3 regions of the Priestia sp. P1_B12_1 genome follow, and region 1 is predicted to be linked to each of the others. Evidence: predicted binding sites of a transcription regulator. Region 1 holds the regulator's gene; each other region holds the start of a gene.
What was found. The regulator LexA, encoded in region 1, represses DNA repair genes until DNA is damaged. The targets are predictions, from matches to a motif close to CGAACATATGTTCG.

Region 1 (4,295 bases):
CGATATTACGCGCGGCATCTAACATGACAAGAAAGTCAGATTTTACAGGCGTTTGAACAGAAAGCATCCATGCTAGTCGAATACCTAAGGTCAAAACGATCAGTGAAATAAAAAAAACAGTTTTGTTCATGTATCTACTTGCAATAGCTATTAGAAAAATGACAAGGAAAGTGATAAAGATTCCTTCAATAATAAATGAATTACTTAAAGCCAAGCCCTTTAATTCCAATGAATTTGTCATCGCATTATAACTGCCCCATAGAGACCATGTAAGAATAATGACACATAAAAAGATCAGGCTTTTGGATAAAAATGATTTAAGCATATTACCTCCTGCAAATTATTTCAAAGATAAGGTACAAAATTCCTACCCTATGATACCATATTTTATTATTTTGTATATATTTTTCTTATAGAGTATAATGTTAGATTGTTCTGAAATTACGACAGCGGCATAACGTTTGATAAAAGGGTAAGCCGAGTAGGAAAACGATTTTGTAATAGAAAAAGCTGTTTGCATCCATACGTATGCGAACAGCTTTTATGTTTTAAACCGATCTTTTAATAAATTCCATAGGGAACTCACTCCGAGACTAATGCTGATCAGAATTCCTGACAGAGCTACTATTAAAGCGATATATTCAAAGATAGAAAACTGCTTCATGCTATCCCAATTGATGTTTCCCTTTAGTTTGCTAATAACTAAATTCATTCCGTAAATACCGGAAAGAACCGTATAAATCGTTAAAATTAATAATAAGTAATTGTGACGTTTGGCTGCGATTTTCTCTTGATTTTGGTACAAAGTACCAAGGGTTTCTTTGACTTCTTGATAAAGAGAATTGATATGAAAGATTTTTTTAAAGAGCTCAGAAAACTCTTGACCTTCTGTGCGAGAGCTAATTTCTAAAAATAAATATTTACCTGAAAACACGGTAATAGAGCGGATTAGTCGTTCAATGCCCTCTGAATTTTTATGAAACGTGAGCTGCGAATATTCATAAGATAATTTTAGCAACACGATTTTATAGAAAAAATGTAAAAATAAATTATAGTAATGCTGGCCAAATAGATGATTCATCAAAAGCTGATCCGTTTTAGAGTCTGTCGATTTAGAAATACACGAAAACACATGGTCTGTTATGACGTAATAGGTTTCAGGAGCCCACCTTTCATACACGTGTTTAGTATTATACGTTTTAATATACTCATGATTGTGTGCAGAAATAAACGCTTTCCCGTCAGGCGTATAGCTATTTAGCTGCCCAGTACGAAATAAAGTTGTGGAATTAATTTCTTGCTCTTGATTTACCGTTACATAACTTAACACAAACATCCGTTCATCGATAAAATAAGGAAGGCTCCCAACGTGCTGTTCACGCGTGGCTTCTTTCTTGATGTGTTCGTTCAAAAATGGCGCAAGCTGTGAAAAAATATAATCTTGCACTTTGCTATAGCGATGATGTTCATAGGTAATGGTGGATCCATGCTCTTCAGCAAGCTTCGGTTCTAGTACACGAAAATGATTCATGAATTCTAAAATATCATCATAGGTGTAATGATTATGGCTCATCTCAGTGCGAATGGTCATGACGCCAATTTCAAAAGGACATAAAAAAACATCCACAGACAGCACGTTGCTAGACACGGTGGTGGAGGAAGTGTGTAACGTAATAGTATGGTCTATTTTTTTGGAAAATCGAAGCAACCCTTCTTTTTCGCACGAGTCAGGGAATAGAATGCATTCAATGTAAGGAAGAAAATATTGATCCAGGCTATCATGAGATACGTAATACTGTTCTCCGTAGTATTCTTTTTCTAAATGTTTTTTTTGAATGGAAAAAAATTCGAACAAATTTTCTTTTAGTGCATGAACAAGCTGCTCTTTATTTTTTCGGTCAAAGGAAAAAGGAAAAAGAAACATGTTCATTGCTTTGGTAGGTACGATGGTTTGAAATGGTTCTGTTTTCCTTGGTGTATTGGTCATAAACTACATCCTTCTTATGGTCGGTTGTATTTCCTTGTAAGAGTCGAGGAAATGCAGATAGAAAGTAAAAGGTGAAACAAGCTTTACAAAAACCGTTCTACCTGCCTGCGGTGATTCAACGTATCATTTATAATATGCCAATTTTTTTAGAAAACAAACGTAAAAAAACCAACTAACATCATGATTAGTTGGTTTTACATACAGTGTCTGATTAGTGAATCGTGCGATATACACCAGTTACTTTTCCTAAAATCGTTACGTGGCGAAGAATAATAGGCGCCATCGTTGAATTTTCAGGCTGTAAACGAACGAAATTTTCTTCTTTAAAGAAACGTTTTACCGTTGCTTCGTTGTCCTCGGTCATAGCGACCACAATATCTCCATTATTAGCTGTTTGCTGCTGACGTACGATTACCATATCGCCATCTAGAATACCTGCTTCAATCATACTTTCTCCCATAATTTCAAGCATAAATACATGATCATCTGGAGAAACGAATTTATCTGGAAGAGGGAAATATTCTTCCACATTTTCAACGGCTGTTATAGGAAGACCCGCTGTTACTTTACCGATAACAGGAACATTAATGACATTGCTTTTAGGGATGTTTACTTCATCTAGTTGAAGAACTTCGATTGCTCTTGGTTTTGTTGGATCTCTGCGAATTAACCCTTTGCTTTCTAAACGAGCTAAATGCCCGTGTACAGTGGAGCTAGAGGCTAATCCTACCGCTTCCCCAATCTCGCGAACAGAAGGCGGATAACCTTTTAATTTTACTTCGTGCTTAATAAAATCTAGTATGTCTTGTTGACGTTTTGATAGCTTCATATTTTTCACCTCGATTTTAGCTATTCTTTAGGTGAATTATACCACGTGATGTGTCAATATACAAACATAAGTTCGAAGAATTCCATTGACAGAAACAAATGTTCTCAATAAAATAAGAACATATATTCTGATAGGGGGATCATAATATGCAACAATTCTTACATTCTATGAAACATTACGCTATTTTTTTTGCAGCAATCGCTGCACTTACATATGTATTGACGCTGGTTTTAGGAGCGGATAAAGTAGATTTAGACAAATATTCAACGGTTACTATTACAAAAGGAGATACGCTTTGGGACTTGTCCAACAAGTATCATAATCACCACCATTTGACCACCAATGAATTTGTTAAATGGGTTGAAGACGTCAATGATTTAAACTCAGACACTGCCCAGTCTTTATCTCCTGGAGATAAATTATATATTCCTGTTTTAAAACAAGAGTTACATAATCAAGTGGCAATTGAACAGTAGTGTGTAACGGCCGTTCCTGAATATTGTTAGAAGCCGAAAAGGTCGTGATAAAAGTGGACGCCATTATTTATTGCCGTGTCAGTACGGATAAAAAAACCCAAGAAACATCTTTACAGCGCCAGCAAGAAGAATTAAAAAAGCTTGCTGGTCTTCACCATCTAGACGTAAAAAAAGTCGTGATGGAAAAAGCAAGCGGATATGACGTAGACAGAGAGGGTATTTTGGATGTTCTTCATACAATGAAAGAAGAGAAGATCTCTGTGCTGCTTATTCAAGACGAAACACGATTAGGCAGAGGAAATGCCCGAATTGCGCTGCTTCATGCTTTTCATAAAGAAAATGCTACCATCTATACGATTAGTCATCAAGGTCAGCTTCAGCTTTCAGAATCTGATTCAATGGTGTTAGATATTATTAGCTTAGTGGAAGAGCATCAGCGGAAATTACATAATGCTAAAATTAGAAGAGGAATGAAAAGAGCCGTAGAAAACGGTTATCGTCCGCAGAAAAATTTAAAAAATCAAGGAGTTAACTCGGGAAGGGAAAAAAAAGAAGCGCCTATTGAAGAAATTGTCCGCCTTCGTCATAACGGCTTAACCTTTGCTGAAATTTCAGTTACGCTAAAGGGTTTTGGCTATAATATTTCAAAAGCGACGGTACATCGCCGCTATCAAGAGTACCAAGAGAGTGCTCAATCTCTTGATAAAACGAAAGAGATTTAGTAAGATGACTACATGTTGCCGAAGCGGTTCGGTAATTTTAATTATTGATTATAAGGAGATAGGTTTTATATGCTATCAAAAGATAAACTTGCTCGTATTAATGCTCTTTCAAAAAAGGCAAAGGCTGAAGGTCTGACAGAATCTGAAGCGAAAGAACAGCAAGAGCTACGTCAGGAATATTTAAAAGTTTTCCGACAATCTATGACAAATCACCTTCATACGATTAAAGTTGTGGACGAAGAAGGTAAAGATGTTACGCCTAAGAAGTTAAAAGAGAGTAA
Region 2 (4,295 bases), on a different contig from region 1:
GAAAGGGCTGAATAGATAGTTGCAAGAATAATAGCAGCAATTCCTGTAGCTTTTAGGCAAACAGTTATAATTTGCTTCTTTGTTTTAGCGCCTTTTTCTTTAATTGCATTGATAATAATGATTCCGAAAACGAAAGATGCAAGAGTATCCATTGTTAGATATCCTTCTTGGAACCCATTAAAAAAAGAGTTTGTTACATATTTTTCTGTGGGTGCTTGAAATTTTCCAATAGGATGAATAAAAGCTACTAGAACTAGAATTCCGATGAATGTTAATTTAATCGGCGTTAAGAATTTTCCGACAATATCGACAATTTTCGCCGGATTGAGAGAAAAAAAGCATGTAATACTGAAAAATATAATAGTAAACACGAGTAAAGCTATAGAACTAGAGCCTTCAGAAATGAAAGGTTTAAGTCCGATTTCAAAAGAGACGTTACCTGTTCGTGGGATAGCAAATAAAGGTCCAATAGCTAGATAAAGAACAGTTGTAAATACTAAACCAAAGATAGGATGTACGCGACTTGCTAATGATTGTAAATCTTCTTTTCCGGAGAACCCAAAAGCTAGTACACCAAGTAAAGGCAAGCCTACTCCAGTAACTAAAAAACCCGCATTTGCTGACCAGATATTTGCTCCCGCTGACTGACCAAGCATGGCAGGGAATATTAAATTTCCAGCTCCAAAAAATAATGCAAATAACATTAAACCAATGATTACTATAAAAGAAAACGGTACTTTGTTTGACACGGTGAAACCCCCATTAAAAATATTCTTTATAAAAAATTAAATTTTCAGACAATTTACATTACAAATAACTTATCTTTTTTGTATTATAAACAGTCAAATTACATATTTCAATATAAAAAATAAACTTTTTTAATAAAATTTAAAAAATTATCAATTTTCCGTTCATTATCCATTATTAAAATAAAAATAATATTAAAAACCCAGATTTTTATTCAAAATGCGTACGTTAAGTGAGTTAATAACGGTATTTTTTTAAAAAAATTATAAATCATATTCAAATCGCGTATATTATCCTTTTAATTAATTTGATTGAATGATATGCAAGGAAGTTTGGAAATATAGTACTACGAAACTTATAAAACTTTTTAATATTAGCTAAACACCTGAAAGGAAAAAGTAGTTGATTTATTGCTTCAAGAAATGGAGCATTCTAAGTCTTATAAAGAACGCTTACTCTTATCTCCTGAACTAGTAATTTGACAATCAACAGCTTATCTCTAGACAAAGTACTTTTCTAATGTAAAATCACTGTCTAGAATCACAAACGTTTCTGTTTCCTTTGAATGATTATCTTATAGTACTCCATTCAAGCAGTCAGAGGATAAGTAATAATGATCATTTTTTCTTTTTTAAAATATGTCATAAATTTTATATATACTGAAAAGACCTTATTAACAAATTAATTAAGGTCTTTTTATCTTTTCTTTTTGAAGCCAAAACTTATCATATAAGCTATTAATAAAGAGATAAAAGCAGCAAAACTAATTTTTATGTAAGAAACCTCTAAAGCCCAAGGACCATATTTTTTATATTTAAACGATACATAGACCACCACTGTCCATTTTCACCTTTAAAAAATGAGAAGATAATCCATAAAAGAACTAAAAACAAAACCATGATAAAAAGATAATATAATTAGGCATTTTTCTATTCATAGGTCACCCCTCCGTTCTTCCCGTTTATATGTGATGCTCTTTTCTCTTATTATAGTAACAATAATCGGGAAAAATTTAGAGTTTTTATTGAATAAAGAACGTTTGTTCGTATATAATAGAGAACAAACGTTCTTTATTTGAGGAGTTATTTCAATGGATTATGAATATCTACCCAACAGAGTCATTATTTGTATTGATATGAAAGCATTCTTTGCTTCTGTTTCATGCGTGATACGTAGGCTAGATCCATTAAAAACAAAGTTGGCAGTTGTAGGAGATACAAAGCGGTCGGGATCAGTTGTGTTAGCTGCCACACCCTTATTAAAGAAAGAAGGGATCAAAACAGGCAGCCGTCTTTTCGACATTCCTAGAAGGAAAGATATCCATGTCGTAAACCCATCCATGGAAAGGTATGTCAAGGCCTCGAACTATATTTCTAGTTTAGTGTTACAGTATGTCGCTCCTGAAGATTTCCATGCATATAGCGTTGATGAGTTGTTTATTGATGCGACAGCTTCTTTACATTTATTCGCTCGTACACCAGAAGAATTAGCCCGTAAAATCATCAACGAGATTTATCGTAAAACACGGCTTACAGCCACCGCAGGAATCGGTCCGAATCTCTTGCTGGCTAAGGTGAGCTTAGATCATGAGGCCAAGAATAGCCTAACAGGGGTAGCTTATTGGCGATACGAAGATATTCCTTTTAAATTATGGTCGATTCACCCAATGAAAGATTTCTGGGGAATCTCATACGCTACGGAAAGACGCTTAAATCGTTTGGGCATTCACTCCATCAAAGAACTCGCTCTTTCTTCTGTAGAGATGTTACGTAAAGAATTTGGTGTCTTGGGAAAAGAAATCCACCAACATGCAAATGGGATTGATTTTAGCCGCATTTCTGACGTGTATATTCCGAGCTCTCGATCATTCGGGAAGAGTCAAATTCTGTTTCGAGACTATATAAATCGAAAAGAAGTGGAATTGCTGCTATTAGAGCTTTTAGACGATGTGTGCTTTCGTTTACGTATGCATCAAGTCATGGCACAAACTATTCATTTATCCATTGGCTACAGCAAACAAACAGGTGGCGGCTTCTCAAGACAAAAGAAAATGGGGCGGGCTTCGAACCTAAGTCAAGATATCTTTCCTTATTGTTTAACCATACTACACACGTTTGATAGCGGAATGCCCATTCGATCGATTGGAATTTCTTTATCGAACACCAGTATTCAAGAAGAAGAGCAAATGAGTTTATTTGAAGATATTGACCAGCGGGAAAGAGCCTATGCACTTGCTAAAACAATTGATGAAATACAGATGCGTTATGGGAAGAATAGCGTTTTGCGAGCTTCAAGCCATCTCAAGCATTCAACAGCTCGTTATCGAAACGCCCTTTTAGGAGGTCATGAAGCATAAAGGAGGAAGATGATATGCAAAACAGAGGATTACAAGAAGTTATAAAAAAGCAGTCAGAAATACCTCAACCTTTTTTAACAGAAGATCAAATGGAACAAATTAATTTTACCTTGATCGAAGCGCTCCATACACATAAAAAAGTATACCTTACGTATTACAAGCACGGGCAATGTATAACGGAAACAGGAGTTATTCAATTTGTAGATTCCCTTGGAGGTTTATTTGTATTTATAGATGAAGGATGTAAGCAAACGGAAAAAATGAGGTTAAGCGAGCTAATTGATGTTCGTTTCGTGTAGTAGAAAATAATAAAACAGTTTATTTACATAGGATTTCCATACATAATTAGTATAAGCTTAAAAAGTATTTAATCATTTTTCATAGATTCATTTAAAGATGTTATATAAGGAGGCTCCTAATATGAAGCAGGTTTGGACTGAGTTTGAGCAGTGGTTAAAAATAAATCGACCAGAAGCAGCAGGAACGCTTAATGAAGCAGCTTCTGAATTAGAAATTGCAGAGGTTGAACAAAAGATGGGACTAACATTCCCCAAAAACCTTAAAGACTGGTTAATGATACATAATGGACAGCGTGATGAATATATAGCAGCTATCGATAATTATACACTACTACCTTTAGAGGAGATTCTGTATACGTGGCAAACATTAAAAGAACTTTTAGACGGAGGAGAATTTGAAGATTTTCCAGAAATTGAACCTATTGGACCAGTAAAAAGAGAATTTTGGTGGAACCCACGTTGGATTTCGATTGCCACAAATGGGGGAGGAGATGATATTTGTATAGACTTGGATCCTGATAAAGAAGGGAGAAGTGGCCAAATTATCACCTTTTGGCACGATTGGGAACAGCGTGAAGTAATAGCGTACAGCTTAGAAGAATGGGTAATAGCCACGATAAATCATACAGATCATTAAAGGGGAGAAGTAAATGATAAAACCTGATATAGAGAAAATCTATAAAATTCTCAAAGCACTTCCAGGTACGTCGGTGAAAGTAGAATTTGAAGATGGAGTGGGAGAAACTCTTTCTACTCCTTATTATATCTACCTAAAAAGCGAGTTTCTTGATGGACAATTAGGCTACAGAGAAGATTTAGAAGCCAATTCTCTTATAGGAAATCAAGAAGGAGATTGGCAAGAAAACTGGTTTGTTATAGGGTATGATGAAGAA
Region 3 (4,295 bases), on a different contig from region 1:
TTATAATATGTAAGGTGTACTTGTTTATTTGTATGTAAGGCTTCAATCAAGGTGAAATTCATCTGTTCCATTTGCTCTTCTGTTAAAACAGGTTGAGCTACTTCTTCTTGCTTATTTATTATTTCCTGTAACTCTATGTATTGCTCTGGCATAGTGGCGAATGGATGCCATTTTTTCATTTTATCAAGACCTTCCTTTAAAAGAGCTGTCGTTTTGATGATTTTTATCGATGTATCCATGTCTACAATGTTAACTTATTAAAGATAAGCACTCGTTAATTTAATATAATCTCCATTTTTCTACTCTTTGTTGTCATACCAATGGATTCATAAAATTCAATTGCAGAAAAATTCTTCTCTGATACTCCTAGTTCAATACTATCAACTTTCAGACTGCTCCCAAAATCAAAAACATATTTCATAAGCCTTTTTCCTATCCCCTTCTTTCTCTGTGCTTGAGCAACGCATAAACTGTTTATAAATAATACCCTTCTTGCTTTCATAAATGAATTTTCAATTATTTCTTCTTCCTTCATCACAACAATTCCAACTATTTCAGTACCAATGGTAGCCACAAAAATATGTTGTTTGAGATCATTTAGCTGACTTTCAAAGAATTCTTCACTTACTGGAGTGGAATTCTCTCTGTACAAATCTGGCCTTTCGCAAACGTGTAAATCATGAACTTGCCTGAATAAAGACAATGAAGATTCGTAATCGTCTTTATTAGCCTTTCGAATGGATATATCCATATTTTTCTCCTGCCTCTCAATAATTGTTTAACATCTAACTACCATTTGCACTCCAATATTTAAATTCGTCTCCAAATACTTATACTACGAATACTATAGATACTGTATATTTTGAGTACTGTTATTTATCCTACACGGAAAAAACAATAGATGAATAGCAATCTTTGTATGCTTCGTATCTACTCTTATAATATGCTATTGTTTTTTTCATCTCTCTATGTTCCATCTCTTTTTCCTCCTTAAGCTTTATGGCCACCTATAAGGCCGTTTCGATAACGAGCTGTTGAATACGGAAGGTGACTAGACGCACGTAGTACACTATTCTTGCCATAACGCAGCCGAATGTCATCAATCGTTTTGGCAAGAGCATAGGCTCTTTCACGCTGATCAATATCCTCAAACAAGCTCATTTGCTCCTCTTCTTGAATACTAGTGTTTGATAATGAAATGCCAATGGAACGAATCGGCATGCCACTATCAAAGGTATGTAAAATGGTTAAACAGTACGGAAAGATATCTTGGCTTAAGTTCGAAGCTCTCCCCATTTTCTTTTGTCTGGAGAAGCCTCCACCTGTTTGTTTGCTGTAGCCAATCGATAAATGGACCGTTTGAGCCACCACTTGATGCATCCGTAAGCGAAAACACACGTCATCCAATAGCTCTAACAGCAATAACTCCACTTCTTTTCGGTTTGTATAATCGCGAAATAGAATTTGACTCTTTCCAAAAGAACGAGAGCTAGGAATATACACATCGGAAATACGACTGTAATCAATGCCGTTGGCATGTTGGTGAAGTTCTCCGCCCATGATGCCAAATTCTTTTTGTAACATCTCTTTAGAAGAAAGAGCGAGCTCTTTTATGGTATAGATGCCTAAACGGTTTAAGCGTCTTTCTGTAGCTGACGAGATCCCCCAGAAATCCTTCATTGGATGAATCGACCACAACTTAAAGGGAATATCTTCATATCGCCAATAAGCAACTCCTGTTGGGCTATGCTTGGCCTCATGATCTAAGCTCACCTTCGCCAGTAAGAGGTTCGGACCGATACCTGCAGTAGCTGTTAGCCGTGTCTTGCGATAAATCTCGTTGATAATTTTATGGGCCAGTTCTTCTGGTGTTTTAGCGAATAAATGCAAAGAAGCTGTCGCATCAATAAACAATTCATCAATGCTATACGCATGAAAGTCTTCAGGAGCCACATACTGTAACACCAAACTCGAAATATAGTTCGAAGCCTTAATATATCTCTCCATGGATGGATTCACCACATGGATATCTTTCCTTTTAGGAATTTCAAAGAGGCGACTTCCTGTTTTGATCCCTTCTTTCTTTAATAAGGGTGTGGCTGCTAACACAACCGATCCTGACCTTTTGATATCTCCTACCACCGCAAGCCTTGTTTTCAATGGGTCTAATCCCCGTATGACAGAGGAAAATGAGGCAAAAAACGATTTCATGTCTATACAAATAATGATTCTGTTTGGTAGCTGCCCATAATCCATTAAAAGAACTCCTTAAATAAAAGAACGTTTGTTCTATCCATTATATAAGAACAAACGTTCTTCATTCAACAAAAACTCTAAAGTTTTCCCGATTATTGCTATCTAATTAAAGATAAAATATAAATTAACCTTTTAATATTGTATTTTATATCTCATTTAAATTTAAAATTAGATTCAGATTACATAATTAAAGTCACCGCGGATAACATAAAATTTTATGTTTAAGTATTTTCGTGCTTGAAAGAAAAAATAAATATTTTAATTACAAAATTAAAATATCCCTTCATAGGTACAAAATACCAATATACTTCTTTATAATAGTAATTAAGTTTTACAAGCAGATAAAATAAAAATAATTTTAATAATTAAGAATGGACTAGGTGATCAAAATGGTGAATTCTACAGGTTCTACTCCGGTTATTGATACCAATGCAACAGCATCTGCATTCGGTTGGGATTTTCAAAGTAATGCAGCTATCTTGTTGGCCCTTAAAAACATAAAAGATTTAGAGAGATTAAAAGTTGAAGGCGATATTGATGATATCGAGTTATATCTAAAGGATAATAAAAAAATTTTTGTCCAAGCAAAGTCACAAGAAGATCCCACACCAGGTACAAATACATTAACAAAGTTAAAAGATGCTCTTAAAACTTTAATAAATGCTACTAATCAGAGTAAATACGAACAAATAATTTATATTTCAAATATAATGAACCCGTTAAAAAACAAGCAGCTGGATTACTTTTGGGGTAATTATTTCATAATATATTCTTATAATGAGTTAAATGATCAAGCGAAAAACATTATAAATAAGTATATAAATGCCGCAGTTCAGAATTATAAATTAGATATATCGAATTTAGAGTATGATAAGCTTAAAATCTGTGCATTCCCTTTTTTTGGCCAAAATGATGAAACAAGATATAGAATAATCTATGAAGCCGTACAAAAGTTCTTAGTTAATGCAGAAATAAGTGCACCAGATGGGGTAGCGCATGATGTAATGAATTATTGGCAAAGTATATTCTTTCAAAATGCTGCAACTAGACATGTAGAACTGAAGAAAGAAGAGTTAATTTGGCCAATTGTCGTTTTAGAATCTTCTAAACCTCCTTCTTATGGAGATTTCTTTGATGAATATGATATAGGAGCAATGAAAGAAATTAATAGAAAGTATAGTGCTTTTATAGAGAAAAAAACTGAACAGTTTGAATTTGTTACACGTGTCATGAATGATTTCAAAAACTATACCAATGCACACCGTAAATTAAAAGGAAAGCAAGTTTTTGAGCAGTTTGTTGAAACAAAATGGCAATCTTATGTCTCTTTTATTATTAACGGGCCTATCGATTTAGAAATAAAAGAGGGTGTTACTAAATTGGTAATTATAAAAATACTAAAAAATCGATTCACAATAAATAATGTAAAAGAGGCGGCTGGATTGCTATGAAAATTAACTACTTAATCATAATCAGTGATGGATTTGAAAAAAGATTTGATTTTAATGCTAATTTTAATTTGATATATAGTAAGAAGAACAGTGTAGGAAAATCTACTTTACTACGATTTTTATTTTACGCTCTAGGTTACAATGTGCCAGGGACCAAAAGGATTAAATTCCACAATTGTACTGTTATTTGTAATTTTTACAATGAGAAAGAAAATATGGAGACGAGAAGGTTAAATAATTCTATTACACTAACTATTAATAAAAAGGATAATTATTCATTCATATTACCAAACGAGGAAATAAACTTACAAAGTCTCATTTGGGGCACAACAAATCAAGCAATTTTAAAAAATCTTCTGGGTGCGATTTATATGGATCAAGACAAAGGCTGGACCTTACTAAATAGGGGTACCGTTATAGGAAGTATTCATTTTAATATTGAAGAGTTAGTACAAGGATTATCAGATAGGGATGTAACAGATCTACGTGAAAAGCAAAAAGCAGTAGAATTAGAACTGAAAAAATATCAACAATTACAGAATATTATTGATTATAAAGAGCATGTATCAAAGTCTGCTAATAATATCG

Region 2: a site for LexA is predicted at 1,780-1,793, ahead of AC1D0Y_RS14580 (Y-family DNA polymerase). Genes of this name have one in related genera too.
Region 3: a site for LexA is predicted at 2,304-2,317, ahead of AC1D0Y_RS27225 (Y-family DNA polymerase). Genes of this name have one in related genera too.

What each region holds. Positions count from the first base shown of each region.
Region 1 covers NZ_JBFTZR010000001.1:290,283-294,577, reverse strand. Annotated here, with positions in the region: gene AC1D0Y_RS01600 (glycosyltransferase family 39 protein) at 1-325, opposite strand, end outside; gene AC1D0Y_RS01595 (magnesium transporter CorA family protein) at 542-1,987, opposite strand; gene lexA (transcriptional repressor LexA) at 2,199-2,816, opposite strand; gene yneA (cell division suppressor protein YneA) at 2,963-3,292, shown strand; gene AC1D0Y_RS01580 (YneB family resolvase-like protein) at 3,346-4,014, shown strand; gene AC1D0Y_RS01575 (DUF896 domain-containing protein) at 4,084-4,295, shown strand, end outside.
Region 2 covers NZ_JBFTZR010000003.1:709,656-713,950, reverse strand. Annotated here, with positions in the region: gene brnQ (branched-chain amino acid transport system II carrier protein) at 1-749, opposite strand, end outside; gene AC1D0Y_RS14580 (Y-family DNA polymerase) at 1,838-3,103, shown strand; gene AC1D0Y_RS14575 (YolD-like family protein) at 3,118-3,402, shown strand; gene AC1D0Y_RS14570 (SMI1/KNR4 family protein) at 3,524-4,039, shown strand; gene AC1D0Y_RS14565 (SMI1/KNR4 family protein) at 4,053-4,295, shown strand, end outside.
Region 3 covers NZ_JBFTZR010000021.1:19,708-24,002, forward strand. Annotated here, with positions in the region: gene AC1D0Y_RS27215 (YolD-like family protein) at 1-179, opposite strand, end outside; gene AC1D0Y_RS27220 (N-acetyltransferase family protein) at 275-751, opposite strand; gene AC1D0Y_RS27225 (Y-family DNA polymerase) at 991-2,256, opposite strand; gene AC1D0Y_RS27230 (hypothetical protein) at 2,646-3,707, shown strand; gene AC1D0Y_RS27235 (hypothetical protein) at 3,704-4,295, shown strand, end outside.